2 regions of the Paenibacillus sp. LS-5 genome follow, and region 2 is predicted to be linked to the other one. Evidence: riboswitches for the same ligand, from Rfam matches in the RefSeq annotation. Region 2 holds a riboswitch; the other holds the start of a gene.
What was found. A riboswitch is a leader RNA that binds a small molecule or an ion and turns the genes downstream of it on or off. The one in region 2 is predicted to bind cyclic di-GMP.
Positions count from the first base shown of each region.

Region 1: another riboswitch for cyclic di-GMP. It lies ahead of AC0MA3_RS18510 (thiamine pyrophosphate-binding protein); the one in region 2 lies ahead of AC0MA3_RS21375 (anti-repressor SinI family protein).

Region 1 is NZ_JBWAVA010000013.1:71,963-92,961, forward strand. Features, by position in the region: gene AC0MA3_RS18425 (DUF2953 domain-containing protein) at 1-284, shown strand, start outside; gene AC0MA3_RS18430 (hypothetical protein) at 351-1,262, opposite strand; gene ytfJ (GerW family sporulation protein) at 1,497-2,000, shown strand; gene AC0MA3_RS18440 (D-alanyl-D-alanine carboxypeptidase family protein) at 2,152-3,366, shown strand; gene AC0MA3_RS18445 (nucleoside recognition domain-containing protein) at 3,400-4,053, shown strand; gene AC0MA3_RS18450 (spore maturation protein) at 4,106-4,594, shown strand; gene AC0MA3_RS18455 (peptidoglycan recognition protein family protein) at 4,961-5,305, shown strand; gene AC0MA3_RS18460 (pseudouridine synthase) at 5,326-6,084, shown strand; gene AC0MA3_RS18465 (redoxin domain-containing protein) at 6,196-6,720, shown strand; gene resB (cytochrome c biogenesis protein ResB) at 6,738-8,408, shown strand; gene ccsA (cytochrome c biogenesis protein CcsA) at 8,405-9,667, shown strand; gene AC0MA3_RS18480 (response regulator transcription factor) at 9,743-10,459, shown strand; gene AC0MA3_RS18485 (HAMP domain-containing sensor histidine kinase) at 10,460-11,899, shown strand; gene glpK (glycerol kinase GlpK) at 12,027-13,520, shown strand; gene AC0MA3_RS18495 (3-oxoacyl-[acyl-carrier-protein] synthase III C-terminal domain-containing protein) at 13,639-14,631, opposite strand; gene AC0MA3_RS18500 (hypothetical protein) at 14,738-15,082, opposite strand; gene AC0MA3_RS18505 (carboxymuconolactone decarboxylase family protein) at 15,262-15,630, opposite strand; gene AC0MA3_RS18510 (thiamine pyrophosphate-binding protein) at 15,705-17,348, opposite strand; cyclic di-GMP riboswitch class I at 17,456-17,549, opposite strand; gene AC0MA3_RS18515 (methyl-accepting chemotaxis protein) at 18,046-19,296, opposite strand; gene serA (phosphoglycerate dehydrogenase) at 19,574-20,999, opposite strand, start outside.
Region 2 is NZ_JBWAVA010000017.1:59,672-69,814, forward strand. Features, by position in the region: gene AC0MA3_RS21355 (hypothetical protein) at 1-735, shown strand, start outside; gene sipW (signal peptidase I SipW) at 737-1,324, shown strand; gene AC0MA3_RS21365 (TasA family protein) at 1,411-2,019, shown strand; gene AC0MA3_RS21370 (helix-turn-helix domain-containing protein) at 2,313-2,645, shown strand; gene AC0MA3_RS21375 (anti-repressor SinI family protein) at 2,735-2,890, opposite strand; cyclic di-GMP riboswitch class I at 2,919-3,011, opposite strand; gene AC0MA3_RS21380 (2-oxoglutarate dehydrogenase E1 component) at 3,449-6,319, shown strand; gene odhB (2-oxoglutarate dehydrogenase complex dihydrolipoyllysine-residue succinyltransferase) at 6,371-7,672, shown strand; gene AC0MA3_RS21390 (nucleotidyltransferase family protein) at 7,944-8,543, shown strand; gene AC0MA3_RS21395 (NAD(P)/FAD-dependent oxidoreductase) at 8,709-10,133, opposite strand.

The DNA.
Region 1 (20,999 bases), on a different contig from region 2:
CGACGGCAGTGGGTGCACTTTGGGGACTGAAGTGGACGATTGCAGGCTGGTTGTCCAGTCTGGTCCGGCTGAAAAAGGCCCCAAAGCTGTTTGTTGCTCCGGTTTTCCGGGATGAGCTGTGCTTCTCCACCGAAGCAGTATGTGTCGGAAAGCTGTCTGCAGGCTATGCTTTTTTTGCAGGGATAGTGCTTCTGCGGCGCATATCCAAAGTGGAAGGCGGTCTGCGCCGCTGGAGGGAACTGTTAAGCCGCAAAACTCAAAGTCCCATGGGGAAATCCGAATAGCGGACAATAAAAAAGACAGTGGCGCTGTAGTTACTTGCGTCCTGTCTTCTAATGTTATATTGCGGTTTATATAAGCGCCGGGGACTTGGACTTGAGGAAGAAGACCTGTGGATTGTTAGCAGCATCCTCTGTTCTGTACATCATTAATTCAAAAGCTTCTCCGTTAAGCTCCATAGGAATTTGCTCCCGTCCGTCCAGATAGGCAACGGTTCCCAGGGCCATTAGGCCTTCTGCACTTATCCCTACTAACAGTCCGCCTAGTTCTCTGACTTGTTCTATGTTGCTGCCTTTATCCATCTTCTCTTCCAGAGTATAGGTTAGCGTAATGATCTCTGCCAGATTGCTTTTTCCGGTCCGGCCAACTTCAATATGCTTAACAAAGACTTTGGAATTCGCATTTTCCAGGGACAGAGCAGGACCTTTGTTTATAGAATAAGGGTACCAAAAATGATGTTCTCCCCATATTTCGCGGCTGCTTGCCCTTTCTCCGATATAAACCTGCTCAAAGTAGGTAGGGCGGTTCGGTTTGTCTGCTTTGAACCAGATCAAGCGGAGCGTATCGATCCAGTCTTCCTTGGAACAGCCGGCGCGGATATGATGATAATCCTCAGCGTATTTGCGGGCAAGGCGCATAGGTGCCGTAACGGCTGCATATTCAAGGAACTCATTGATTTCTCTCGAGTTTCCGGATGAGGCCGAATCACTCTGCTTAACATTCTGTTCATAACTATTATGAAGCTGCATGAACAGATCGTAGGACAGCCTTTTGCCGCTTGGGATGACGACCTCCTTGAAGATTTTGATCTGATCTCCGTCACTCCACTCCTTTCCTTTATCCGCATACTGCTCCGGCATAGGATTCATATCTACGACCACATACCCCTTGTGCGGATCCTTTTGCCCATCACTTAAGCCTTTTACCAGAGGCATCACGCCGCTGCCTTCCATATCCGCTTGCCAAATTTTTGTGAAAATCATCACTCAGCCTCCATAGACAGATTTTTCTGCTTAGGCATCATTTTGGCCTCTCCGGCGGATTTTATGTGAGGCGAATTGGCGAAGGCTAGATCTGGACAGATCACCAGAAGCTTTTTGATTGCCTCCGTATTTTTATTATCATCTGCTGTACATATCATACCCGGTATATGAGCAAACTGTTACAAGAGTAGGCATTTCCCTTATCTTTTCAGAACGCAGAGGAGGAGTACTTAGATGTCAGATCACCCGATTCAAGGTCTCATGCAGACCGCTATGGAAAATATTAAAGGCATGGTGGATGTCAATACGATTGTTGGCGATCCGGTAGAAACACCTGATGGCAGCGTGATTCTGCCTATTAGTAAAGTAGCCTTCGGCTTTGCCGCAGGCGGCAGTGATTTCCGCGTGGAAGATGATGCTCCGAGTGTGAATGGTACAGGGTCCGGTGTCAAAATGCTTCCGTTCGGCGGCGGTAGCGGCGGCGGGGTATCGATTCGCCCGATTGCTTTTCTCGTAGTCGGCAGAGAAGGTGTGCACATTGTACCACTGGATAATCAAACCCATTTGTTTGAAAAAATTATCGATGCCACCCCGGGGCTCATTGACAAAATTCAAACTATGTTCCAGAATGGCTCACAAAATGGTACTCCTGTAGGTGCAGAAGTGGTAGGAAACCCGGTGGTCAAAAAAGAAGTGATCAAGCACGAGACGGTCACTTCGGATCCTTCGACACACTAGTTGTACAGGTTCATTATGACAACGGAATAGCAGCCAAGGGGATATCGCTTAGACGGCGGTGTCCCTTTTTGTTGATGATAAAGAAGGACATACCTGTCCCTTGCCCTGCATACACTTGTACTATACAAGCGAACTGATAAGAAGCCGGAGGATGAACATGAATACACCAAATCTTAAATCGCCGCTGATCATTTTAATATGTGCTCTGCTGCTCTGTATAGCTCCACAGCCTATCATTCAAGCCGAGAATAGCACCATCTCCACCCATGCCAGAGCTGCAGCGCTGATTGATGTAGAATCGGGCAGGATGCTGTACAGCAGCCGTGGGGACGAGCCTATGCTGATTGCCAGCCTGACCAAGATCATGACTGCTCTTGTGGCCATAGAACATGGGGATCTGCTCTCCAAGGTCAAGGTGGGCAGGAATGCCTTCGCCAAAGAGGGTTCCTCTCTGTATTTGAAACAAGGAGAAGAAATGACTTTGGAGGATATGCTGTACGGGCTGATGCTGCGCTCGGGAAATGATGCGGCAACAGCAATCGCGGAGCATGTGGGAGGAACGGAAGAGGGCTTCGTCTATCTGATGAATGCCAAAGCGGAAGAGCTGGGGCTTCGGAATACCCATTTTGCCAATCCCCATGGACTGGATGCGGAAGGCCATTATTCCAGCGCGAATGATCTGGCTGTACTCACAGCCTATGCGATGCATAATCCGGTATTTAAGAAGATTGTCAAAACCCAGGAGAAAACGGCTGATAATCCGTATGAGAAATGGGACTACAAATGGCATAACAAGAATAAAATGCTGCGCTTGTATGAGGGGGCAGACGGGGTGAAGACGGGATATACCAAAAAAGCACTCCGCTGCCTCGTTAGCTCCGCTACCCGGGGGGGCCAGCAACTGGTCGCTGTTACGCTGAATGATGGGGATGATTGGAATGATCATGCGGCGCTGCTGGATTTCGGGTTCAATCATTATCCGCTCAAGCGGCTCGTTGAACGGGGAGAAGGAATTAGCGGGTATGGTTACGTGACAGGCCGGTCATTTTCGTACCCTCTAGGCCAGGGCGAGGAAGTGCGGCTTGTTACCAGGCTTGTACTTAATCCGGAGATAAAGGCGGCTGAGCCGAAAAAGACGCGAAGCAACACTGGCTTTGGACTCAAAGGAATCCTGGTACTGCAGCTTGGCGGCAAGGAGATAGGACGTGTTCCAGTCTATCCGCCGGATCAGCTGCCGCCAGAGCAATCCCCCTATTATAAAAAATACGGATCGGCAGGAGCAGCAGCGTATCCGGTGCATCATTGGCTGCAGGCATTCGGCAGCGCACTGCGGGCTCTTTTTCAAATGGGTGAGACAGGGAAGTGAACCGAAGGCGGCATAGAATGGGGAGGGAATCACATGATTAATGGAATTTGGCTGGGGATGATCCTCATCGGCTTTGTATTTGCGGCTGTGAACGGCCGCATGGACGCTTTCACGGCTGCTGTCTTTGACGGAGCAAAAAACGGGGTCACTGTCAGTTTTGGCCTAATCAGTGTCCTGGTGTTCTGGATGGGGATCATGCGGGTTGCCGAAGATGCGGGCCTGCTCAAAAAAATTGCCAAAGTGCTGGGCCCGCTTGTTTCTTATCTGTTCCCTGATGTGCCGAAGGGTCACCCCGCCATCGGCTACATCCTATCTAATATGAGTGCCAATCTGCTCGGTCTCGGCAATGCAGCGACACCAATGGGGATCAAGGCGATGCAGGAGCTGCAGACCCTGAATCCGGACAAGGAGACTGCGACTCCGGCAATGTGTACACTGCTCGCGCTGAACACCGCCAGCATTACCCTGATCCCGGCAACGCTGATTGCCATCCGGCTGAACTATGGATCGGCAGATCCTGCGGCTATCGTCGGCACCACACTGGCGGCAACTGCGGTAGCGACGTTGGCGGCTATTGCTGCAGACAGGTTGTGCCGCCGCCTGGCACTCCTCCGCAGGCCACCCGGGCCGCCGCCTGCCGTAAAGCCAGTTCATTCTGCGCTGCCGCATACTTCCCTGAAAGGGTGAGCCTGCCTTGTTTCAGCTAATCAGCCTTATCTCGGCCTGGGCAATTCCGGTCATGATTACCTTTATTCCACTATACGCATTCACACGTAAGGTTCCAGTCTATGAATCCTTTGTCGAAGGGGCTAAGGACGGCTTCGGTACCGCTATAGCAATCATTCCGCATCTTGTCGGCATGCTTGTTGCCATTAATGTTTTTCGTGCATCGGGTGCCTTGGACTTCCTCATGAGCTTCATCGCTCCTGCCCTTGACGGTTTGGGCGTGCCTGCCGAAGTATTGCCGCTCGGCTTATTGCGTCCGCTTACGGGTACCGGCTCACTTGCGTATACCACGGATCTTATTAGTGTTCACGGTCCCGATTCTCTAATCGGTATGATTGCCTCTACGATACAGGGAAGCACTGATACTACTCTGTATGTGCTGACCGTGTACTTCGGCGCCGTAGGCATCCGCAACGGGCGTTACGCCCTCAAGGTTGGGCTTTTTTCCGATATCGTCGGCTTTGTTGCCGCAATTGCCGTGTGTCTGCTGGTGTTTGGGTGATCTCTGCTGCTGGATATCCGTGGAGGATCGCTGGCGGACATCATGTCATGCTCCATGAGCAGCATTATCTTGCGAACGGTAGAGGATACAGCTCGCTACGCACTGGAATGCTCTTATTTGCGCACTACCCTCCCCCTTAAGTGCGGGTGAGGGCTGTTTGGCTTTTATCTTTGAACGTGCCTAGCTGCTTTGACGGAGTAACGGAGAGGAAGTTTGGAACTGTAGGAGCGTCAGCGGCGGGAAGTCCAAACGTACCTTGGAGTTACAATTAGTCAACTGGTCAAAGTTTTTAGTCCACAGCCTCACCCCGCTCCCCCTTGTGTCATATGCTAATGCACCAATACAGGAGGGAGCTGACAGAAATAGATGGAGTACAAAGGCTTTATTCTGCATCATTCCCGCTGTCCGTCGATTAATGGCAAGGGCTTTGACTTTTGGGTAGGAGCAGATGGTTCGATTTATGCCGCGCCGCTGCTCACCGACCCGGAGTATATTCATGTTTGCCTTGAGGGTAACTACGGTGAGGAGAATATGCTGCCGCCTGTGCTTAAGCGTGAAGTTCAGCTGTTTGCGGCCGGCAAGCTCATCTTGGAGTTAGCTTCGCGTTATCAAATTGACCCGCTGATGGTAGAAACCCACACAAAAACCTGTCCGGGAGCATTTTTTCCTTGGAATGAACTTGTGATTTATCCCGCTGATGGTTATCATTAACCTGAGGTGACTAGTCGAAAATGGAAAGATTACAGAAAATATTGGCGCAGGCAGGTGTAGCGTCGAGACGCAAGTGTGAAGAAATGATTTTGGCCGGAAAAGTGGAAGTCAACGGGGAACTCGTAACTACGCTTGGCACGAAGGTGGACCCCGCAACAGATATAATTAAGGTCGCAGGTAGACTGATCCGGGGCGAGAACAAAATCTATATTATGTTCAACAAGCCTAAAGGTGTGATTACAAGCGCTTCCGACGACAAGGGACGCAAAGTGGTAACGGATTACCTGAAAGGCATCAAAGAGCGTGTATACCCTGTAGGCCGTCTGGATTATGATACAGAAGGGCTGCTGCTGCTGACGAATGACGGAGAGTTTGCCAACCTGCTCACCCATCCGAAGCACCATGTACCCAAAACTTATCTGGCCACGGTCAAAGGGGTGCCGCATGGAAGCGCGCTGGACAAGCTGAAAGCCGGCATCAAGCTGGAAGACGGTATGACTGCACCGGCAGAAGTAGAATACAAGGATATCGATGAAGCCAACAAAGAAACCGTCATCAGCATTACGATTCATGAAGGCCGCAACCGTCAGGTACGGCGCATGTTCGAAGCGGTGTCCCATCCTGTCATCCGGCTGAAGCGGATCTCCTTCGGGGATATCCTGCTGCAGAATCTCAAGCGAGGCTCATACCGCCATTTGACCAAGGATGAGATCAATCATCTTCAGCAAATTGCCAAGGCAGGGATGCTAAAAGCGAACCCAACCCGCAAAGACACATAAAGTTCACAATTTCCCCTCCTAAAACTGTGACAATATTCGTTATAATGTTCATAGGATGTTCACACCTAACAACTAAAATAATGAGTTGCGTCACAGAAAGGGGCTTGGCGTGTGGGCAAAGCGAGAAAGCCGGTTCAAATTATCATTCTGTTTGTAATCATCCTGCTTGGAGGTTATGCAATCGGTTCCTCGGTATTTGGAGGAGACGGGAAGCCCAAGGAAGGCGGCAAAGCTCCGTCTTTTGAACTGCTGGGGCTTGATGGCCTGACTCATACGCTTAGCGAATACAAAGGCAAGTCCGTGGTGCTTAATTTCTGGGGTTCCTGGTGTGCCCCATGTGTCAAAGAGATGCCTGCACTGCAGGCGCAATGGCAGAAGTGGAAGGATCAGGGCGTAGTGGTTGTAGGCGTAAATGTCGGTGAGGATCAGATGACAGTCGAGAATTTTGTAAAGCTTGTCAATATCAATTTTCCCGTGGTCATGGACAGCAGCCGCGATGCCGTCCGCAGCTATGGTGTGTCACCGCTTCCAACCACCTTCTTCATTAATACCAAGGGCAGGGTGGACAGCATTCACATCGGACAGCTGGATCTTGGCACACTTGACGATCAGATCAGGAAGCTGGTGGAGCCGTGAAGGAACAGCGAACCCCAATGATCACCAACACCAAATGTGAATGCGGCCATCAGAATCCGGTAGGTACGGTCCTTTGCGAGGCCTGTGGCAAGCCGGTCGACGGAGAGGAACAGCTCTCCGCAGGCAATCTGGAAATGCGATATGACGGTGTAGCCCGGCGTTCACAGCGGGTGAATCCCGGGGTGATCGACCTGGTGTGGAATTTTTTCTCCTCGGTCAAGATCGCCATTTATCTGATAGTTCTGACTTTGCTGGGTTCTATGCTGGGAACGATATTTCCCCAGGAGAGCACTTTTCTCAATATTGATGCATCAACCTATTATCAAGAAACGTACGGAACAGCCGGGGAGATTTACTATAAACTCGGCCTTTCGCACACCTATGAATCCTGGTGGTTCGTGTCTCTGCTAGTGCTCATTGGCGCCTCACTGGTTATCTGCAGCCTCGACCGTGTGCTTCCTCTATACAAGGCATTAACGCGGCAAAAAATCCGCAAGCACCGGCAGTTTCTTACCCGTCAAAAGGTGGTGCTTGTGACTGAGCTGCAGGAAGAGCCTGAAGTCTGGGTCGGAAGTCTGGTGAAGCCGCTCCAGAAGAAGGGCTACCGTGTCCGGACAGAGGGAGGCGCACTGCTCGCCGAGAAACACCGTTTTAGCCGCTGGGGGCCTTATGTCATACATATTGGCCTGATTATTTTTTTACTGGCAGTATTGGCCAGAGGTCTCCCGGGGCTGAATATGGATCAGCATTTGGCATTTCAGCAAGGTGATGCAGTAAGAATTCCAGACACTACCTATTATCTCGAGAACGAGAAGTTTACTGTAGAGTTCTATACAGAGGAAGAAATGCCCAAGGAATTCCGCGGGACCAAAGTTCTTCCGAAACTTTACGAGACTAAGGCTGTTCTCTACGAATGCACTGCAGACTGTACAGACCCCTCCAAGGAGCCTAAGCTGACCGAGGTGGCCAGACATGATATCCGGGTGAATTCTCCGCTTAGCTACAAAGGTTTGAAAGCGTATCAGTTTGACTATGATCTAACCCCGGTACTGCGTTCGGTACAGCCGGAACTTATAAATTCTAAGAATGGTGAGGTCTATGGCAAGTTCAAGCTGGACATGAAAAATCCGCAGCGGACATTTCAGCTTGGCCCCTATACGCTGGAACTCAAAGAGAAATATATGGACTTCGGTTTGAATGATGAAGGACAGCCAGTGTCCAAATCCCCCAATCCGAATGCCCCAGCCTTCCTGTTCCTCATTACAGGACCGGATCTGCCGGCCGGAGGGCAGCAGTATTTCTATTTTCCAAAACAGGTGGACAAAGAAAAGTTCCAGATGAATGCCATTAATGACAAGCTTGGCGGCAACGGGCGGTTCCTTGAGCTTGAAGTAGGGAGCATGGGAGATGTGGATTTCTCGGAATCAACAGCTTACCTGAACCTGCGCGTAGACCGGGCTATGCCTTTTGTCTGGATTGGTGCGGGCATTGTTATGCTTGGATTGGTGCTTGGCTTCTACTGGCAGCATCGGCGGATATGGCTGGCTATCGATCATGGTGAGCTGGTACTCGGAGGTCATACGAACAAGAACTGGTTCGGCTTCCGCCGCGAGATCGTGTCGATTCTGGCGAAAGCGGATCTGATCGTGGATGAAAAATCTCTGGATAACGGGGGAGGCATGACATGAGCTTGCTCGACTTCAGCAGTGACGTCTTTATTGCCGCATTTTTTCTATACAGCGGGTCATTCATGTTATACACTATTGCGATTATGGGCCGGAAATGGTCCGGCAGGAAACCGGAGGAGCACACTGCCCGTTGGGGAAGGATTGCTTTTATCGTATCCTCTTTGGGCCTGGTTTGTCATCTTGCCTATTTCTTCACCCGCTGGGCCGGGTCTGGGCATATTCCGGTCAGCAACATGTACGAATTCATGACATTCTTATCCATGATGGTCATGGTAGCTTTTACTGTGATTTTCTCTATTTACCGCAAAATTATTCTCGGAGTCTTCGCGGTACCGATCTCGATCATAGTTATGGCATATGCGGCAGTATTTCCCCAAGAGGTTCAGCCGCTCATCCCTTCGCTTAAATCGATTTATCTCAATATTCATGTCACGCTGGCCGCATTGGGCGAATCCTTTTTTGCCGTAGGTTTTGCCGCCGGGCTGATGTATCTTCTTCATACTGTTAATTTTGCCGGCAAGGAGAAGGATGATCGTAAGCAGCAGCGTCTGGTAGAATTTACTCTGTTCTCAATCATTGTTATAATTGGGTTTCTTGGATCGGTTTTTGCTTTTCGGGGTGCAGGATACGAAACGGTTTTCGTTCGTTCTAACGTTACGATTGACAGCCCCGGGCAGGGAGATAGTACAATAGAGAAAGTGAGTTATAAAATGCCACCCATCGTGGCACCTTACCATAGCGAAATTGAGAGCTTCCAGCCCTTTCTTGGAATGAAAGAGCCGCTTTTTGAAGCGCCATCTTGGATGAATGGTGTCAATGCCGGACGTAAATTCAACACAGTTCTCTGGTCGCTGATTTCCGGTTTGATTGTATATGGAATTCTGCGTCTGGCTGCCCGCAAACCGCTGGGCAGAGCGATTCATCCGGTTCTGGATGGAATTGATGAGAATGACCTCGATGAAATTACGTACAGGGCAATTGCCATCGGCTTCCCGATCTTTACACTGGGGGCTTTGATTTTTGCAATGATATGGGCACAAGTGGCCTGGGGCCGGTTTTGGGGATGGGACCCCAAGGAAGTCTGGTCACTGGTCACTTGGCTGTTCTACAGCGCCTACCTGCATTTGCGGCTCGCCCGCGGATGGCAGGGACGCAAATCTGCATGGCTCGCCGTACTCGGCTTTTTGGTCGTAATGTTTACCCTGGTTGGAGTGAATCTGGTGATTGCCGGACTTCATTCCTATGCCGGAACAGACTGAATCTACAATCTGCCGAAGAGGCACTTATACCTAAGGGTAACGTTGTACTGTAATTGATGAAGGGGTTGTTGTGAAATGGCAGAGCATTTGAACAGAATACTGGTGGTGGATGACGAAGAGCGCATTCGCCGCCTGCTCAAGATGTATCTTGAAAAAGAAGGTTACGAGATTGATGAAGCTGAAGACGGAGAGATCGCACTTCGCAAAGCAACGGCTAATGATTATGGCCTCATTCTGCTGGACGTGATGCTGCCGGGAATCGATGGCATTGAAGTACTGAATAGGCTAAGAGGGGTCAAATCGACCCCCGTTTTGATGCTAACAGCCAAAGGTGAGGAGATCAACCGGGTGCAGGGCTTCGAGATGGGCGCGGACGATTATGTCGTCAAACCGTTTAGTCCCCGTGAAGTGATCTACCGGGTAAAAGCGATTATGCGCCGCTCTTCTGCGACAGCCTTTTTGTCCAAAGAGAGTAATTCCAGCAACAATATTGTATTTCCCCATCTCATCATTGAACATGATGCACACCGTGTAACCGCCGGGGGCCAGGAAGTAAGCCTTACTCCGAAAGAGTATGAGCTGCTTCATTATTTGGCTATTTCACCGGACAAGGTGTTCTCGCGTGAAGAGTTGCTGAAGGATGTGTGGAATTACGAATTCTTCGGGGATTTACGTACAGTGGATACACATGTCAAAAGACTTCGTGAGAAGCTCAATAAAGTATCACCGGAATCGGCAGCGATGATTACCACAGTATGGGGAGTAGGCTACAAGTTAGAGGTACCAAAATAAGTGAAATTCTGGAGAAGTCTTGTCGGGAAGCTGTGGATCACGATTATCTGTCTGGTTGCTGTCGTGCTTATCACACTGGGGTTGTTTCTGCTGCCCTATATCGACAGCAACTTCGCCAATTCCGGGGCGATCAAACGCTTATTCACTTATGTCTGTATGATAGGATTTTCCTTAACGACTTTTTTTGCTTTGTTCCTGTTCACCAAGATCACACAGCCGATGCAGCAGGTCATTGAAGCGGCGAATAACATCCGCCGGGGTGAATATGGGACGAGACTCACACTGGTGACCAGTGATGAAATCGGCCAGTTGGCCACCTCCTTCAATCATATGGCAGAAGAGCTGGAAGAAAATATTCGCAGTCTGAATCATGAGAAGGGTCATCTGTCCAGTGTTCTGCGCAGCATGAGCGATGCGGTCCTAACCTTTGATGTTGAAGGGAAGATCATTTTAACTAATCCTCATGGTCAGGCGCTGCTGGAGACGTGGAGCGACCTTAGCTGGGAATTGGAGAGTGACTCCGAGCTCTATCCCCAGGATGTGGCTGACAGCGAGGTGCCACCTCCCTTGCGGCCCTTATTCTTTAGTACACTCAGCCAGGGAGGGGATCAACGCTCCCAAGTGCATGTACGTCAAGGAGTCTGGTCTGTTCATATGGCTCCGCTATACTCGGATGATACCATTCGCGGTGCAGTGGCTGTATTGCGTGATGTGACCGAAGAGGTGAAGCTTGAGAAGATGCGCCGGGATTTCGTCGCCAATGTCTCGCACGAGATCCGAACACCCTTGTCCATGATGCAGGGTTACAGCGAAGCTTTGCTGGATGGCATGGCTTCTTCACCTGAAGAGAGCAGCGAGCTGGTTCAAGTTATTCATGATGAATCACTGCGGATGGGTCGGCTGGTGAAGGATCTGCTGGATCTTGCCCGTATGGAAGCAGGACACACGGATATGATGAAAGTGCCTGTGAATATGGAGGTACTTCTGGAACGGGTCTACCGCAAATTTTCTGTCCGGGCCAAGGAGCGGGGAATTCAGCTCGAATTGAACTTCGGGAGCGATATGCCCCTACTCAAAGCGGCGGACGAAGACAAGCTGGAGCAGGTGCTAACCAATCTGCTTGACAATGCGTTTCGGCATACGCCTGCAGACAAGCACATCAAGATTCTGACCGGCTCTATTGTTCTTGAAGGCCGCCGTTATCTGGAAATTGTTATAAGCGATGAAGGGGCTGGTATTGCTCCGGAGGACCTTCCATATATTTTTGAGCGTTTCTACAAAGCGGACAAAGCCCGCGTGCGGGGAGAATCTGGGGGAACCGGGCTTGGACTCGCGATTGTCAAGAATATTGTCGAGTCGCATCACGGGACCATCACAGCTTCCAGCAAGCTGGGAGAAGGAACTGAGTTCATTCTCAGGCTCCCTGTCGAAAAACAGTAAACCCAAGACAATGTATGACAGCGCCTCTGACCGCAGAGGTGCTTTTTGTTGAAATCACCACATTAATCTTGTTCATCGTGGAACATACCACTATGCTTACGAAGCCAGTTTTAGGAGGCATATATTGATGATTTTATCCTTAGACCAAGGAACTACAAGCTCACGTGCGATCCTCTTTGATTATGAAGCAGGAATGATCTCACAGGGGCAGTATGAGATAAGCCAGTCTTTTCCCCGGCCCGGCTGGGTGGAGCATGATCCGAATCAAATCTGGGAAACACAGCTGGCGGCAGCCAAAGAGGCTATAAGAGGCAGCGGGAGGCCCGCTGATGAAATATCGGCTATTGGGATTACCAACCAGAGGGAGACCGCTCTGATCTGGGAGAAAGCCAGTGGGAAGCCTATTTATCCGGCTATCGTCTGGCAAGACCGCCGTACAGCCGAGCAGTGCGAGGAATTGAAGCGGCGCGGACTTACAGATGTGATTGCTTCCAAGACCGGTCTTGTAGTGGATGCGTACTTCTCAGCAACCAAGCTGGCCTGGATTCTGGATCATGTTCCTGGGGCGCGTGAGCGCGCGGAGAGAGGTGAACTGCTGGGAGGAACAATTGACTCCTGGCTGATCTGGAAGCTTACAGGAGGAGCTGTGCATGCAACAGATGTGACGAATGCCTCCCGCACCATGCTCTATAACCTGCATGAGCGGACATGGGATGAACAATTGATTGCGGAGCTTAGGATACCGCGTTCGATACTGCCTGAAGTCAGAATGTCTGGGGGGGAATTCGGAGCAGCCAGCAGTAAATGGTTTGGAGCTCAGATTCCGATTCGTTCTGTGCTTGGGGATCAGCAGGCTGCTTTATTCGGACATACCTGTCTTGAAGCAGGCAGTGCCAAGAATACTTATGGTACCGGCTGTTTTATCCTCATGAATACCGGGACCGAGGCTGTAGTCTCCAGCCATGGACTGCTGACAACAGTGGCCTGGGGCATGGGAGATGAATTGTATTATGCACTAGAAGGTAGTGTGTTCGTAGCCGGAGCGGCGGTACAATGGCTGCATGAAGGGCTGGGACTGATTGAAGCTCCTGCTGACTCAGAGGGAAAAGCCGGTGAAGTAGAGGATAGTGAAGGCGTTGTAGTAGTTCCTGCCTTTACAGGACTTGGAGCACCTTACTGGGACATGTATGCCCGCGGGGCGGTCTTCGGTCTGACGCGGGGCACTACGGCAGGCCATCTGGTCCGGGCCACCCTGGAGTCTCTTGCATTTCAGACAAGAGATGTAATCGGTGCTATGGAAAAGGATGCAGGTATGCCGCTCACAGGACTTATGGTTGATGGCGGCGCAGTGCGCAATGATCTGCTCATGCAATTTCAAGCGGACATTCTCGGTAGTGAGGTTACACGTACCATGTATGCAGAGACTACAGCACTTGGAGCAGCACTGCTGGCCGGTCTGACTTCAGGAATTTGGAGCAGGGAACAGCTTGAGAGCTTCAATAAGGCTGAGAAAGTATTCTCCCCTTCCATGGAGTCAGCAGAACGGGAACTCCGCTACCATGCCTGGCAGGATGCTGTATCGCGAACGATGGGCTGGGAGAAGCACGAAGGGCACCGTTAATGCAGATAGGAAAGCTCACTGAGCTGAGGTACTGAATTTATATGTGAACTTATAGCAAATGGCCCGCAAGCAGAGAATCTGCTTACGGGCCATTTTTGGTATCCACACGAATGAGGGCTTAGTATTCCATTACAAAAGCTACGTTCTGCCAGCCTGCGCCAACGGTCCAGAAGAGGATTTTGTCACCGCGTTCAATCATTCCAGTAGTCACTGCTTTGTGCAGGGCTACAAAAGGACTGCTTGTCGAAGTATAGCCGAATTCATCGCCGATGTAGACCGCTACATCGTTGTCGATGCCTGTTTTGTCGGATACGGCGCGAATATTAGGGAGGGACAGCTGTGAGAAGCAGGCAGCTTTGATGGACTCGGGAGCAATCTCATTATTGCTTAGCAATGTATTGATTGATTCAGAGGCAGCATCCACACAAATGGAGTCGTCGAAAGGTATGAACTTCACATTGAACTCTCCGGCACCTACACCACCACGTCCGAGGTTAGCTAAACCTTCTGCAGGAAACATCGAGTTGCCATAGACACAAGTGTCAGTCTGGTAAATAGAATCAATGAAGCCTACGGAGTTCTCATCCCGCTCCAGAATAACGGCAGCAGCAGCATCACCAAAGTTGGCATAGTAGACAGGATCGTTTTTATCCGCATGCGGAGCAACGTGGTCTGAACCGATTACCAGTGCACGTCGGATTCTTGGGTTGGCCATCATTTGACGGCTTACCTGTTCTACCGAGGCGGTCATACCCGCACAGTTGGCATTGCTATCGATGCAGATCGCGTGGGATGCGCCACCGATTAAACGGTGAATCATGAGTGAGTTCGTCGGGAAGATGTATTCAGGAGTCTGACTGGCATATGCAATCAGGTCGATGTCAGCCCCGGTAAGCCCGGTCTTGTCCAGAACGTTGCTTGCTGCTTCGAAAGCCATGGTCAGAGAATTCTCTTCATTGCTGTCGATGCTATAGCGGTTTTCACGGCCAAGTGCTGTCAGGAGTCCACGGATATCAATACCTTTTTCGTCAAAATGCTGTATGAAAAAGTCGTTGCCAATCTTTTTGCTTGGATGATAGATATCAATATCCTTAATTCGTATCCCGGCCATGGTAATCCTCCTAAAAGTTTATGAGCGCTTCTTCCCGTCTCCAACTTCGTACTAGACTTGCTTGTCAGCCCTCGTTCGAGTTGCTGGCGATGAACAATATTTATGATTAAACAGTTGAAGTGATCTCCAAGTTTTCAAGTCCAGCCTTGCGGCCCAGACGCGCGAGCTGCATTTTTAGAATGGGGTTGTTTTCAAGAGTCATGTTTACTTTTTCAAAACCATCCGATTTGAACATAATGAAGCAGCCTTCAAGCAAAGGCACAACATCAGGAGAAGTAACATTCAGCTTTCTGCAGTCAATTTGCAGCGCGTATTCTGAAGGCGTAATAGGGTTAATGGTCTGCTGGTAAGCTTGAATCGATTTGAGACCATCCTCATTGGAGAAGGTTCCTTCTAATTCAATATTAATGACTTTGTTTACAGAATCGGTTTTCAAAATAAATTTACCCATTTGCTCATCTCTCCCAAAAAATAAATGTGTATAACAGAATAAATCCCGAAACCTATAATCCCACGCCTTATTTCGACATGAATACTTAATTTTGGGACATTTTCCCTCTAATAGAATCATATTTTTAACATATTTGCAAGAAAAAAGTCGAACTTTGTATAAAATTGTTTACAAAGCAATTATTGGATTTCTTCAAGGGTTGCAAGCAGCACATTAAAAGCTGAAATGACTCTTGGAGCACCGATTACCGGCACCAAATGCAGTAAGATGCCTTTGATCTGATCCACAGTCATTCCGACGCTGAGCGCCATCACATAATGGACTCCAAGCTGCTCGAATTGGCCCATAGTAATCAAAGACGATATGACGGCGATTTCCTTCCAGTCAGAACCAATCGTTGTGCGTTGAAAAATGTCGCCGTAGGCGTTGCCCATGATGTACTCGGCCAGTTCGGGAAAATGCTCCTTAATAGGCGCAAGCGCCTTGGCACCATAGTCCCCGGATAGGTTGGAAAAATGTTTAAGTCCACTGTTAATGTTGTTTTCCACGGACAAGCCTCCTGCATTCTGATGAGCGTCAAGGATCTATCATGAGAGAAATGATTCTTGACGTCGCTGTAATTTTAATTGAGATTCAACACACGATGAGCTGTTGGAGGCACTTCATCACGGTCGGTCAGCAATTCAATGACCGCTACACGGTTCGATGCGACTGCGGCTTGGATTGCATCGTTGAATTGTTCTGCAGTCTCGCATTTGTAGCCTGTGGCTCCAAGGGATTCAGCGAATTTCACGGCATCCATAGGTACTTCGAAGATCGTACCATCGATTCTGCCTGTTGTCTTTTGCATACCTTTAAGCGCCATATCCAGCTGCATGTTGTTCACCACGATGAAGATTACCGGAATATTCTTGCACACTGCGGTGTTGATTTCCGTACCGAGCATCATGAAGCAGCCATCCCCGGTAATGCATACGATCGTTTCTTCAGGGGCTGCCACCTTAGCACCAATCGCCATGCCAATAGAGTTGCCCATGCAGGCAAAATAAGCATCAAAGACAAAGCTGCCTGGTTTTTTCACGTTGTACCATTTCACGGCGTTAAAGCCATGGCTGCCGTCATCCACAAACACAGTGTTGTTGTAAGGTATCAAATCGCTTAAGGTGCTCATAACTGAGGCGAGAGACAGCTTGGAGAGAACAGGCAGCTCTTCCACATAATGAACATCGGCTTCTGTTACGTGTTTTTTTATAGCAGCAGTATCTAAAATTTGAAGATAATAAGCTAAATTGTCGCGCAAATCTCCGCCGATTGAGAGGGTCTCTGAAGTTAGGATTTTCCCTACAAAGGTAGGATCTACATCAAATTGGATCAGTGTTTTCGGGTGGTTTTCAGCCTTTAGATTGCATATGGTCATATCACTCAGTCGTGAACCAAGCACAATGTACAGATCACTGCGGTTCAATAGATCATCACCATGCTTGCATCCGCCAACACCAATCGGTCCATGATACAACGGGTGGTCCCAAGGAACTGCACCTTTGCCACCTGGTGAAGTAACGACAGGGATGTTAAAGGTTTCTGCCAGCTGAATGAGCTCTTGGTGTGCAAGAGAACGGTTAACCCCTTTGCCTGCAATAATCAGCGGATGACTGGAAGCATTGATTGCTGAAATTACACGTTCAAAATTAGCGGTATTAACAAGATGTTCGCGCTCAGGGATCACTATCCGGCATTCTTCCAACATTTCTGTTTGAACATCAAACGGGATGCACAAATGGACCGGTCCACGCTGTCCGCCCAAGGCAATGGAAACGGCATGATTAAAAAGGGTGCCGAAATGATCGCCGCGTTCCACTAGCTTACTGAAGAGTGTAGCGGGTTTGAACATGTCCGCCAGATCGGCCAGATAGGAAGAAGAATCCTGGCACTGGGGGATTCCCAGTTCCTTGATAGATTGATGTCCTGTAATGAACAGCACTGGCAGATTATTCGCCTTAGCATGTGCTGCTGCAGTAAGAAGATTAGTTCCTCCTGGACCGGAGGTCCCAAAAGCCACACCTAGTCTGCCAGTTTTAAGAGCATAGCCTGCTGCTTCGAACCCGGAGCTCGCTTCATGTCTACCGGGAATAAATTCAATCCCATAGTCAACCATTTTCAGAACTACAGGACAAATAGACTTGCCGATTATGCCAAAAGAATGTGTTACACCAAGGTTTTTTAGTGCCTCAGCCATATAATCTGCGACTGTTTTCAGAGAATCCACCCACCCAATGTTTTATATTTAGTAAAATAGAAAACCTGTACTCAAGAGAGTACAGGCCGGCTGCATTGAATAACCATTAAGAACGAGGTTTCCCTAACGTTCGGTTGTTCAGCAACCTGGCTGTCATGGTCCCATAAAAATGAGACTGTAGATCCATGGCTTTGCGTCATTCCCTTTCGGAGAATTTTGCCGATATGTGGTAATAAAAAATGTATAATTTTACTTTACAATATATTTCTGACTCCTCTTTTGTCAATATATTTGTCCCGAAAAACTCAGTTTTTGACGAAATTTACAATCCATGTGAATTGTAAAATGTAGTGCAAGAGAGAGTAGGTAATCGGAAACTATCCTAAAATAAAATTTAAGAAAATCTTAAAAATACAAATTGTGATAGAAAATCAGAATTAAATGAGTGTAGGTTTATAGAACTAATTAATTATCGGGATAAGGCTTTATGGACTGAAATGATTAGGCGGAGTCTCATTGTTAATAGTTTAATAAGACTTAAGAACGAGATGTCGTTTGGATCCAACTCTTTACAGATTTGTAGCTTTCACTAAAACCTGTGTAAGGAAGTGCAAAACCATTACCGGTTCGAACTGCTGTCAAAAAACTGATTTTTATGAAATCAACATCGAGCATTTTGTGAACAAAAAAATACCGCTTCATTAGAAGCGGCACAAGTGGAAAGGAATTAGAATTTGAAAATATGGATCGTTTTCTGGAGTTGGAATACAGCTTGGGTCATTTTTTCGGTTTCTTCGGCAACGGATTGCAGCGCATTAATTTGTTCGTTCATTGCTGCCGACACCTCCTGGGTTCCTGCCGCAGTTTCTTCAGTAATCGCAGAAATATTTTCGATTGCTCCGGAAATTTTCAGGGCACTTTCCAGCATCAGGTCGCTCTCGGAGGAAAAAGAAGCAATTTGTTCGGTTATGTACTGGACGCTTTGGACAATCTGGGCAAAAATATTAGCCGTTTCAAGGATCATTTCATTTTGCACTTGTACGACTTCCTCATTGATAGCAATATTCTCGATCGCTTGTTTGATATCGCTCTCAATGCTGCGTACCAGACTGAATACTTCTTTGGTAGAGGCTGTGGATTCTTCGGCAAGCTTTCGTACTTCTTGGGCCACCACAGCGAAGCCTCGGCCATGTTCACCGGCGCGTGCAGCTTCGATCGATGCATTGAGTGAAAGCAGGTTGGTCTGCTCGGCGATTTCTGTAATGGTTTTGGTGATCATCGTGATCCCCTGGGCATTATGTGATAAGGCTTCGATCGTGTCGGCGACTTTCTGGGTAGCTTGTATATTTTTACGCATGCCTTCTGCTTGAGTATCAACAGATAGGCGGCCTTTCTCCACTAATTCCAGCGTATGTACGGAACGTCTATTCATTTCTTTAGTAGAGCTAGTATAATTCGAAACCTTGGTTTCGATGTCCTTGATAGATTCAGTCATTTCGGCAATGTCTACGGAGATTTCATTGGCGCCAAGAGCCAGCTCGTTGGAAGAGGAGGAGACCTGGGCCATTACAATCTTCAGATTTTGATTCTTGTCTTCAATCCCGCGGCTGGCATCCATAACCTGACGGGTAATCTGTGAGGCTTCGGTAAGGATTTTTTTTAGCTTGTCGATCATTATATTAAAGGAACGGCTGACCTCACCCATGGAACCGTTCTCATCTGCCCGGGTTGTAAAATCCCCTTTGGCAATCGTATGAGTTACGTTGGAAATGTCGTCAAAAGAGGATGTAAGCGTTCTCTCAATAAAGCGTGCGAGAGGGAGAGTCAGTCCAGCCAAGACCACTACCATGATAATGCCGATAAGCATCTTGCCCATTGCTATAAACATGATTAATACAGGGACAGCGAATAAAGCGGCAACCAGGTAACAACCGGCAATAATTCTCTGTTTTAACGGAAGCTTGTTCATCCATTCCATCATAAAAAGTTCCCCCTAAAATAATGTTGGTTATTGTAATATTATAGGCGTTTTCATGGGGGAGGTCTATTGTAAGAACTGACATAAAAATGCTCTTATAGGTCTTTCGGGCATTAATATTGAAAGCGTTGCTTCATATAATGTAATCATTCTTACAAATAGACAAGTTTGTTATCACTAGTTCATCCGGCTCACAGGCAACGACCGAAATAGAAAAACGCTCCTTGGAACAGCAGGCGTATGCAAGCGTTCCAAAGAGCGTCTATTCAGAGACTTTTTACAGTAAAATGATTTCTTCCGCAGTATTGATCTCTGGCAGTCCTGCCAGCTTCACCAGAACGGCCTGAGGAACCGCCTTATCGACGGTAAGCAGCATGATCGCTGCACCACCAACGATTTTACGTCCTACCTGCATGGAGGCGATATTGACGTCATTTTCCCCAAGCAATGTACCGACAGCACCGATGATACCCGGTTTATCGTTATGTGAAATCACAATCTGATGGCCTTCTGGAGCGATATCGACCGGGAACTTGTTAACCTGTACGATTCGTTCCCCATAACCCTGTAACAGTGTTCCTGCCACCAGACGCTCTTCATCAGGATCGGCTTTCAGTGTAACGGTGATGAGGTTGGTGAAACCCTTCGTCTTGGATGCCTGTGTTGCAACAACATTCACGTCATGGGTTTTGGCCAGATGCATCGAATTAACGATGTTCACATCCGTTCCAAAGTGACGGGAAAGTACCCCTTTGACTATATAGCGGGTTAGGGGCTGTGTATCTACATCGGAGAGATCACCGGCATACTCCACTTGGATTTCGCGGATCGCGCCATCGGTAAGCTGGGTGGCGAAGCTGCCCAGCTTTTCACCAAGTGTGAAGTAAGGCTGAAGTTTGTTCATCACGCTAGGAGCGACAGGAGGGATGTTCACAGCGTTGATGAATGGCTCATTGCGCAGAATATGCAGCACCTGCTCCGATACGTCGATAGCAACGTTCTCCTGGGCTTCTACGGTGGAAGCACCGAGGTGAGGTGTTACGATGATTTTGGGATGGGAAAGGAACGGATGATCAGCCTGCGGCGGCTCCTTCTCGAATACGTCGAAAGCTGCACCAGCTACAATGCCGCTGTCAATGGCTTCAACCAGCGCCATTTCATCAATAACACCACCGCGGGCACAGTTGATGATGCGCATTCCTTTTTTCATGACTTCGAATTGCGGACCGGAGATCATATGGCGGGTCTCCGGGGTAAGCGGAGTATGAACAGTGATGAAATCCGCACCGCGTACGATATCGTCTACCGAAGCCAGCTTCACTTCCAGCTTTTCCGCGCGGTCAGCGGTCAGGAACGGGTCATAGGCAAGGATATTCATACCGAAGGCTTTGGCACGTTTAGCCACTTCACTGCCGATCCGGCCCATACCAAGTACACCAAGGGTTTTGCCGCGTAGTTCTACACCCAGGAAAGTTTTCTTGTCCCATACACCGGAAATGGTCTTGGCGTATGCCTGAGGAATGTGGCGGGCCAGTGCCATCATCATGGCAAAAGCATGCTCACAGGTTGTGATTGTATTGCCGTCAGGAGCGTTGATAACAACGACACCGCGCTGTGTGGCTGCCTCGAGCTTGATATTATCAACACCAACACCGGCACGGCCAATGACTTTCAAGTTGGTACCCGCTGCAATAATCTTCTCT
Region 2 (10,143 bases):
TTTTTTGACGAAATGCAGAACAGCCTTAGTCAAAGCGGCGTGCTCTCCGAATCCTTTACGGCTTCCATAGCGGCAATCCTTCGTTATCTCGAGTCCATCCAGAACCGCAATACTCCATTACCCTTAACGGTTAATGAAGCTGTCTACAACCCATTCAATTCCAGCCTGGAAGAACCGTCAGAGCTCTTTCCAATCCTGACTGCTTTCAACCAGCCAAAGGAAGAGTTATCCATAGAGCTGATGTCTGCCTATGACAAGCTGGAGGCAGAGCTGAACAGTGCAATTGAGACGACAACAGCTAGCATATCAGGACTGGAGCAGCAGCAGCAGTTGATCAGCCAGACCCGCGTCAAGCGGCTTGAAGAGATCGAGAAGGCCCGCCAGGAAGAACTGGATAAGGCCAAGCTGGAGGAAGAATCCAAGGCAGCCCTCGAGAAACAGCAGAAGGAAGACGAAGAGAAGGCCAAAGCGGAAGCCTCTTCCAAACCGGAAGCATCACCTACACCTGAGCCGAAAGCTACTCCTACACCTGAGGCCTCTCCTAAGCCTGAAACCGTTAAGGAACCTGAAGCCAGCGCCACTCCGGCACCTACTGCGGGCGACCAGATTACCCCTTTGGATGGGGATGTGGTAGAGATACCTTCCGAACAACCCCAGGCAACAGAGTCTCCGATGACAGGTCCGCAAAAGACTGCATCACCTTCGGAGCCACAACTCAATAAAGGTGGAGACTGACATGCTTATCAAAAAAATAATCAGCCAGATATTATCCGCATTGATGATTTTGATCTTTGTGGTACTGCTAGCAGCTGTTGTAGTGTCCAGGGCCTCGGGAGGCGAACCCACCCTTTTTGGATATGAGATAAAATCGGTGCTTTCCGGTTCAATGGAGCCTGGTATTCAAACCGGATCCATTGTCGCCCTGAAGCCCGGAGGAGATATGACCCGGTTCAAAAAAGGGGATGTCATTACCTTTCTTAGCGAGGGCAATATTCTGATCACTCACCGTATTGTGGATGCTTCAGCCAAGAATGCTAACGGCGAGGTCATCTATCATACAAAAGGCGATAATAATGACGCTGCGGATATGACACCCGTAAGTTCCGGAAATATCGTGGCCGAGTACACCGGTGTTACCGTTCCTTATATAGGATATGCCATGAATTTCGCAGCCTCCAAAGCAGGCAGTGTGGTTCTGATGATCGTACCTGGATTACTGCTCCTGCTCTATGCGCTCTACAGCTCATGGAAAGCTCTTACGGCTCTTGAGAAAAAGAACACCCCACTTCTGGAGACACCTCCGGGAACTGACACACAGCCCTGATCCGGTTGTCCGCTTCCGCTTACGAAACGGAAGATACAATATATACATTTATCATTCGCTTCACAAATCAAAGGAGGAATATGAATATGGGTATCAAAAAAACATTGGGTTTTGGTATGGCGTCGGCAGCACTCGGTTTGTCTTTGATTGGGGGAGGTACCTTTGCATATTTCAGTGACACCGCTACAAGTACAGCAACCTTTGCGGCCGGCACACTGGATCTGAACTCGGATCCCTCCGTCATCGTAGATATCCCTAACCTGAAACCGGGTGATACTGTAACCAGATCCTTCAAGCTCAAAAATGACGGAACCCTTGATATCGGCTCTATTCTGCTCAAAACTACCACAGAGGTTACCGATACCCTCGGTGACAACAACGGTGTAGATCTCAGCAAATTCATCAAGGTCAAATTCCTGAAGAACAATGATAAAGGAACAATTCTCACACCGGAAGTTGTCGTGTACGAAACCACACTGGATGCCCTGAAGAGCCAAACCCCTGATCTTGTAAACAATACCGGCCTGGATCAGATCTGGACAGAAGCCGATGGTATCAAAGCCAATAGCAGCGATAGCTTTACGGTTAAGTTCGAGTTCGTAGATAACGGTGAAGTACAGAATTACTTCCAGAAGGATAAGCTGAAACTGACTTGGAACTTCGAAGCGAAGCAAGGCCCTAAAAAAGATTATTAATCCACAGCCGACTGCAATCTGAAAGCAGCCTGTTCTGATTCCGGTTCCGGAGCAGAATAGGCTGCTTTTGCCCCTTATTACGTTGATTTTTGTCCATTTTACGGAAATTTGTTATACTGACAAGTGGAAACGGCTGCGCATTCCTTTACAAGCGTATAATTCCGAAGCAGCAATACCCCGTATTGCTTCAGGGGTCCGTTTCAGCGAGAAATATAAGGATGATGATGGTGCAGAACCTAATCCTCATATTTTAACAAAAAGTACGGAGGGGCGTTGCAATCGTGCCGGATAATATGGGAAGTCGCATCCACGAGCTCCGTCTGGAAAAAGGCTGGTCTTTATCCGAATTGGCGGACAAGGCAGATGTGGCAAAATCATACTTAAGCAATGTAGAAAGAAATATTCAATCCAACCCCTCAATTCAATTTATCGAAAAAATCGCCGATGCGCTCCAGGTGTCTATTCACAGCCTGCTCTACGGCGACCCTTCAGAAACTGACGAATCCCTACTTGATGGCGAATGGTTCCGGCTCGTTCAGGAAGCCATGGCTTCCGGTATAAGCAAGCGGGAATTCAAAGAGTTCCTAGATTATCAAAAATGGCGTCTGGAGCAAAAGGATCAATAATGGCCGTTTGTTCGTAAACGATACAGAAAAGGGCACAGCGTATGACCGCTATGCCCTTTTCTGTATGTATTCCCGCAAAGTGAACGCCCCTACATCGCCTGCAACGCTGACTTTTCTCTTAAAAACCGGCGGATTTCATCCGCATCAATGCCTGCCTTCTTCGCCGACATCAGCAAATACACCCATTCTAGATCCAGATCACCCATCAGCAGTTCTCCGTCATTTCCCTGGTTGGACTTTTCCAAGATATCTCCTCCTAGAATATTTGCGTCCCCAGGCAGTCCAGCCGTCGTAGTAGATAGAGAATTCTACATTAGACCCGAGACTTTGTGTCCCTGCCTTTCAGCAGGTTTACCCTTTACTGGATCCTTTACATGAAAGGATCTGGTTAGAAATAAATGAAACCGTTATCCGCAACTACATTATATAATATCTTACAAGAAAAGTGTGTCGATTTCTGGGAATTTTTTTAGTGTAAGTAGTGCAAAAGAATAGTTTTTTTGCTGGGATTTGTCCAAGAGCTATGACTTTAGAAAGAGTTTTAGGAGCATATACGGTTATACATGGGTAATTATTACCGTAGAGTTCGATTCAGAACCACCTTCTGGCAACCGATATCTCTTTTTCATCATTCATGGACTGAATCATGCCGTTTTGCGAACGGATTCCCCGAAAGTATGAATTGATTACATGCCTTGAAAGTAGCACAATAAGATGAGGAATGAAACCGCAAACATCGCAGCTCCACCCATCGCTCAAGCCACATGCGGCACGTGGAGTTCATCCGTTAGGAGGATGTATTCATGGCAGTAAAAGAGCCCTATAACGAATCCATTTGGAGTAAGTATCACGGCCCCAATCTGGGCTACATTCAAGAGAAATATGAGCAATTTGTTCATGATCCATCATCCGTAGAACATCATTACCGCGATTTATTCACTATATCCGGCCCTCCTCCGCTCGCTCCGGATACCGCTGCGGACCCGCAGCCTGCTCTTTCGGGAGGCACCGAGTGGCTTCGAAAGGCCGTACGAGCTTCCAAGCTAATCACCAATATTCGTATATATGGCCATATGGCCGCCAATATCGATCCGCTGGAGCAGGGGAACAACCCCATGGCGAAGTGGCTGGATTATGAGACTTATGATCTGACCCGCGAGGACCTGATTGCCTTGCCTGCTTCGCTGATCTGGGAGAATTCACCGCCGGATGTCCATACCGCGTGGGATGCCGTTCACCGGATGCGTCAGGCGTATACGCAGACTATTGCCTACGAGTTCGGACATGTGCATGACGAACAGGAGCTTCGCTGGCTGAACAGCCAGGCGGAATCCACCAGCTCTCCTGCTCCACTGAATAATACCGAACGCAAGGAACTGTTGAACCGTCTGATCCAGGTGGAGCAGTTCGAAACCTTCCTGCATAAGACTTTTGTCGGCCAGAAACGCTTCAGCCTGGAAGGCAATGACGCGCTGGTGCCCATGCTGGACGAGATTGTCCGTGCCGCAGCGCATGATGGCGCAGAGCATATTCTAATGGGTATGGCCCACCGCGGGCGTCTGAATGTGCTGGCTCATATACTCGGCAAACCTTATGATATTATTTTCTCGGAATTCCATCACTCCCCGAACAAGGAGCTCTTCCCTTCTGAAGGCTCCATGGGGATTAACTATGGCTGGACCGGCGATGTGAAATACCATCTGGGTGCTGACCGTGCCGTACGCGAAGGCGAGACTGTCCGGACACGTATCACCCTGGCCAATAACCCGAGCCATCTGGAATTCGTCAATCCTGTCGTTGAAGGATTCACCCGTGCAGCCCAGGAAGACCGGAAATCTGCGGGTTTGCCGCAGCTCGACACGAACAAGGCCATGGCCGTGCTGATGCACGGGGATGCCGCATTTCCGGGTGAAGGAATTGTTGCGGAAACGCTCAATATCGGCAAGCTCAAAGGGTACTCCAACGGTGGTACGGTGCATATTATCGTCAACAACCGGATTGGCTTCACTACCGAGAGTGAAGATTCCCGCTCCACCCATTATGCCAGCGACCTTGCCAAAGGCTATGAAATTCCTGTGGTTCACGTCAACGCCGATGATCCGGAAGCCTGCATCTCGGCTGTCCGCTTGGCCTGTGCCTACCGCAACCAGTTCAAAAAGGATTTCGTAATCGATCTGATCGGATACCGCCGCCACGGCCATAATGAGATGGATGATCCAGAGACCACTCAGCCGATCGTATATGGCAGAGTGCGGAACCATCCGACCGTCTACCGTGTCTATGCAGAGCGCCTGCAGCGGGAGAAGCTCATTACAGCAGATGATGTGAACCAGATGAACACGGATGCCGAGAAAGTGCTGCAGGAAGCCTTCGATCTGATGAAGGAGGGCAAGCGCAAGAACGGTGAAGCCAAGAACTCTGTGCCGCTTGAGACGGAGGTAACCCAGCCGCAATCTACCGCGGTACAGCTGGAATCGCTCCAGCAGATCAACCGTGAGTTGCTGACCGTACCGGACGGCTTCAAGGTCTATCCGAAGCTGGAGCGGATTCTGCAGCGCCGCAAGGATGCGCTGAATGACGGGGAACGGGTGGACTGGGCACTGGCCGAAACCCTGGCATTCGCCACCATCCTGAAGGATGGAACACCGATCCGCCTGAGCGGTCAGGATTCCCAGCGCGGGACCTTTGCCCACCGCCATCTGGTGCTGCACGACAGCGAGACCGGCGCGCTGTTCTCTCCGCTCCACCAGCTCAGTGATTCCAAGGCCTCCTTCGGGGTGTATAACAGTCCCCTCTCGGAAGCCTCGGTACTTGGCTACGAATATGGCTACAATGTATTCGCGCCAGAAACCTTCGTAATCTGGGAAGCACAGTATGGTGACTTCGCCAATGCTGCCCAGGTTATCATTGACCAGTTCATTGCTGCCGGACGCGCAAAATGGACACAGCGCAGCAATCTGACGATTCTGCTGCCGCATGGTTATGAAGGGCAAGGCCCTGAGCACTCCAGCGGCCGGCTGGAACGGTTCTTGCAGCTCTCTGCTGAGGAGAACTGGACCGTGGCGAACCTTAGCTCCGCTGCGCAGTATTTCCACCTTCTGCGCCGCCAGGCTGCCTTGTGCGGCAAGGGCGATGCCCGTCCGCTCGTGATCATGGCTCCGAAGAGCCTGATCCGTAACCCGCGCAGCACCTCCGCTGGAGCTGAGCTGGCCTCCGGCGGATTCCAGCCTGTACTGCCCGAGCCGCTTCTTGGCGGTAGCCCGGGAGAGATCAAACGGCTGGTCGTGTGCAGCGGCAAGGTGACCCTTGATCTGCAGACCGAGCTGGAAGCTGCCAAGGATCAGGATTGGTCCTGGCTGCATATCCTCCGTCTGGAGCAGCTCTATCCGTTCCCCGAACGGGAACTGGCGGCACACTTAAGCTCGATGGGTTCCCTTACCGAGATCGTGTGGCTTCAGGAAGAACCAAAGAACATGGGCGGCTGGAGTTATGCTGAGCCCCGGCTGCGGGCTATCGCCCCGCAGAACGTCAAGGTTCAGTATATCGGCCGTCCGGAGCGTTCCAGCCCGGCCAGCGGTTATGCCGATGTGCATACTTTTGAGCAGCGCCGTATAGTAACAGAAGCCCTGAAATTGAATTCGCAAGTACAAGCGGCTGTACCGTCCTCCAGATAGAGGACGGTGTCACGATAACGTAAACTATACTATTTGGGGAGGTAAGGGCCTGTGTCCGAAATTAAAGTACCCGATTTGGGCGAATCTATTTCCGAAGGAACCATTTACAAATGGCTGGTAAAAGAGGGCGATACGGTCGGCCAGGGGGATGTGCTGGCTGAGCTGGAGACTGACAAGGTCAACCTGGAGATCAGTGCGGAGGAGGACGGCGTCATCTCCTCCATTCTGCGCCAGGCCGGCGAGAATGTAGCCGTCGGCGAAGCGATCGGCATCATCGGCGCCGGCACGGCAGGCGCCGATGCGCCGCAGAACACTGCGGCCGGCAAGCCGGAGGCTCCTGCTGCAGGCAGCGAAGCTCCGGTCGCCGCCGCACCGCAGGCCACGGCGCCAGCCATTCCCGCCGCACCGGAAGCAGCGGCGGCAAGCTCTGCGGCCCTGGCTTCGCCGGGGGCGCGCAAGCTTGCGCGGGAGCGGGGCATCGACCTCGGCGAGGTCAGCGCCCGCGACCCCATCGGCCGGATCGCTACGGCCGATGTGAAGGGCCATGGCGCAGCCGGGCCGGAGGCCGCTGCGCCAAGCGCTCCGGCAGCGGCGGCCACGCCTGCGCCGGTGAAGCCTGCGGCGGCAAGCTCTGCGCCGCAGGAGGATGGCAAAGCCGTCGAGCGCAAGCGCATGTCGCGCAGACGGCTGACGATCGCAAGCCGCCTCGTCGAGGCGCAGCATACAGCGGCTATGCTGACCACCTTCAACGAGGTGGACATGACCGCGATCCTCGACATCCGCAAGCGCCGCAAGGATGCCTTCAAAGAGAAGCATGATGTCGGACTCGGCTTCATGTCCTTCTTCACCAAAGCGGTGATCGGCGCACTCAAGGCCTACCCGCTGCTGAACGCAGAGATCGACGGCGAGGATCTCCTGATCAAGAAATACTATGACATCGGCATTGCCGTGTCTGCCAAAGAAGGCCTCGTTGTGCCGGTCGTCCGCGATGCGGACCGGCTCAGCTTCCCGGAAATTGAACGGAAGATCGGTGAGCTGGCTTCCAAGGCCCGCACGAATACGCTAAGCCTGCCAGAGCTGCAGGGCGGCACCTTCACAATCACCAACGGCGGGGTATTCGGCTCGCTGATGTCGACACCGATCCTCAATACACCGCAGGTTGGTATTCTCGGCATGCATAAGATCCAGCTCCGTCCAATCGCCCTGGACGAAGAAAGAAGCGCCAACCGTCCGATGATGTACATCGCACTGTCCTACGATCACCGCATCGTGGACGGCTCGGAAGCCGTAAGCTTCCTAGTCAAGGTCAAAGAGCTGCTGGAAGATCCTGAGTCGCTGCTGCTGGAAGGCTAGTCTTCAATCAGATACCCGGCAAGCATAATCATCTCCTATCGAAGAGGCATACATGGACAGCTTCAGTCCATGTATGCCTCTTTTCTTATCGCTATATCCGCTATAAGCCCATTTACCGAACGAGTCCCCGTCCCCAAATGAACCGTTTCTCCTCCACCTAAGCGTGGGTCGGGTTCATTTTGGGGTTTTTCAAATTATTCTGCTTGATGGGCCAGCTTATGATCTTGTACAGTGAGTTCTGCTTATATAAAGCCTATAATGAAAGTAAGGTATGAAATTCATGGAGGTGCTGATGCTGCGGATACATCATGAAGAGGATTTGCTGCAGGCGGTGAAAGAAGATCACTGGATGATGGATATTTTGGCGGCTGTAAGGGAGCTGCAACTAACGGACTCCTGGGTATGTGCCGGATTCGTCCGCTCCAAGGTCTGGGATATGCAGCATAACTTTGCAGAGAGAACACCCTTAGCGGATGTGGATGTGATCTACTACGACCCGGACGACACCCGGGAGGAAGTCGAGAAGGACTGGGAAGAGAAGCTGCGGAGTATGCATTCTTCGATTCCCTGGTCGGTCAAAAATCAGGCGAGAATGCATAGCGTGAACTCCCTCCCCCCATACACCTCCTCCACGGACGGCATGTCCAAATTCCCCGAGACAGCGACCGCGCTGGGTCTTGCTATGGATGAACACGGGGAGCTTAGGCTGGCCGCACCGTATGGAGTCTCGGATGTGATCCATATGATCGTCCGACCCTCCCCGCATTTCAGGGCCAACCGGGAGCTGCATCCGATCTATGAGACCCGGATCGCCAAGAAGAACTGGCAGCAGATCTGGAATCAGCTTCAAATCCTTCCCATACAGGATTAATCAACCTTCCCCCTGGCTTCCGGCCGCTACCTGCCACCCCACGATTACTCTCGCCAGCGAGCGTTCTGGTATCCCCAAAAAAAGAGCTGCCTCATCGCCAATTACTTGTGCATGAGGCAGCTCTTCTTATGATGGTTACTTTCGATCTATAATTAAGACCCGATCTTACTCCAGCATACCGCGGGCAATCCAGACCCCGGCCGCTCCGGCCTGGGCCAATCCGCGGGTGATGCCTGCTCCGTCACCGCCGCAGTAGAGGCCGGAAATTTCTGTTTCCAGCTTCTCTGTTAATTTCGGCCGGGCTGAATAGAACTTCGCTTCCACGCCGTAGAAGAGCGTATGCTCAGAGGCAATACCCGGGGTGACTTTCTCTAAGGCCTCTACCATTTCAATCAGACTCTTCATCGTTGTATACGGAAGCACCAGACCGAGGTCACCAGGTACTGCTTCCTTCAGCGTAGGTTCCAGGAATCCTTCCTTAATCCGGGTTTCGGTGGAGCGCCGTCCGCGCAGAATATCCCCATATTTCTGGACAATGACACCGCCGCTGGACAGGTCGTTGGCCCGCTTGCAAATCTCCCGCGCATATTCGTTCGGCTTATCAAAAGGCTCCGTAAAGGTATGCGAGACCAGCAGCGCAAAGTTGGTATTCATTGAGCCCAGCGCAGGGTCCTTATAGGAATGCCCGTTGGCCGCCATTACTCCGCTATGATTTTCCACGACAACATGACCGGAAGGATTACTGCAGAATGTACGGACACGTGTGCCTACAGAGGTATTGAAGATGAACTTTCCTTCATAGAGATGCTCATTAATTTCCCGCATTACGACGTCCGACGTTTCCACTCTTACACCGACATCGACCTGATTGTTGTACATCTTAAGCCGGCGCTTCTTCAGTACATCCGTCAGCCACGCCGAACCATCACGCCCCGGGGCGATCATCACCTTACCCGCCTCATAGCTTTCGCCACTCTTCAGCACAATGCCTGTAATCCGGTGTTTGCCCTCTTCTTTAGCGGTTATGATATCTTGAACCTCAGTTTTGAACTGCATATCTATGCGTGTCTTCAAATATTCATATATGGATTTCAGGATTTCCAGGTTCTGTTCAGTTCCGAGATGGCGTACCTGTGCCCGCAGCAGCTTCAGCCCGGCGGCATATCCGCGCTGCTCGATGTTCCGGATGCTCTCAGTTGTCGGATCAGTAATAGCCGGTGTAGCCCCATGCTCCAGATTGATATCATCTACGTACTGGATCAGCTCCAGCACCTTGGACGGTGCCAGATAATCGGTCATCCACCCGCCGAATTCCGTGGTGATATTGAACTTGCCATCGCTGTAGGCACCCGCTCCCCCAAATCCGGCGGTAATCGAACAGGCAGGCAGACAGCCGGCGAATTCCTTGCGTCCCGAGGCTGGAGGGCAAAGTTTGATTTTCTCCTCTAGAATGGGGCAATTGCGCCGGTAAATGTCATGTCCCTTATCTACCAGGAGCACCTTCAGTTCAGGGGCTTTATGCGTCAATTCATAACAGGCAAAGATTCCGGCTGGTCCGGCACCCACAACAATCACATCATATTTACTCATCGGCTTCTCT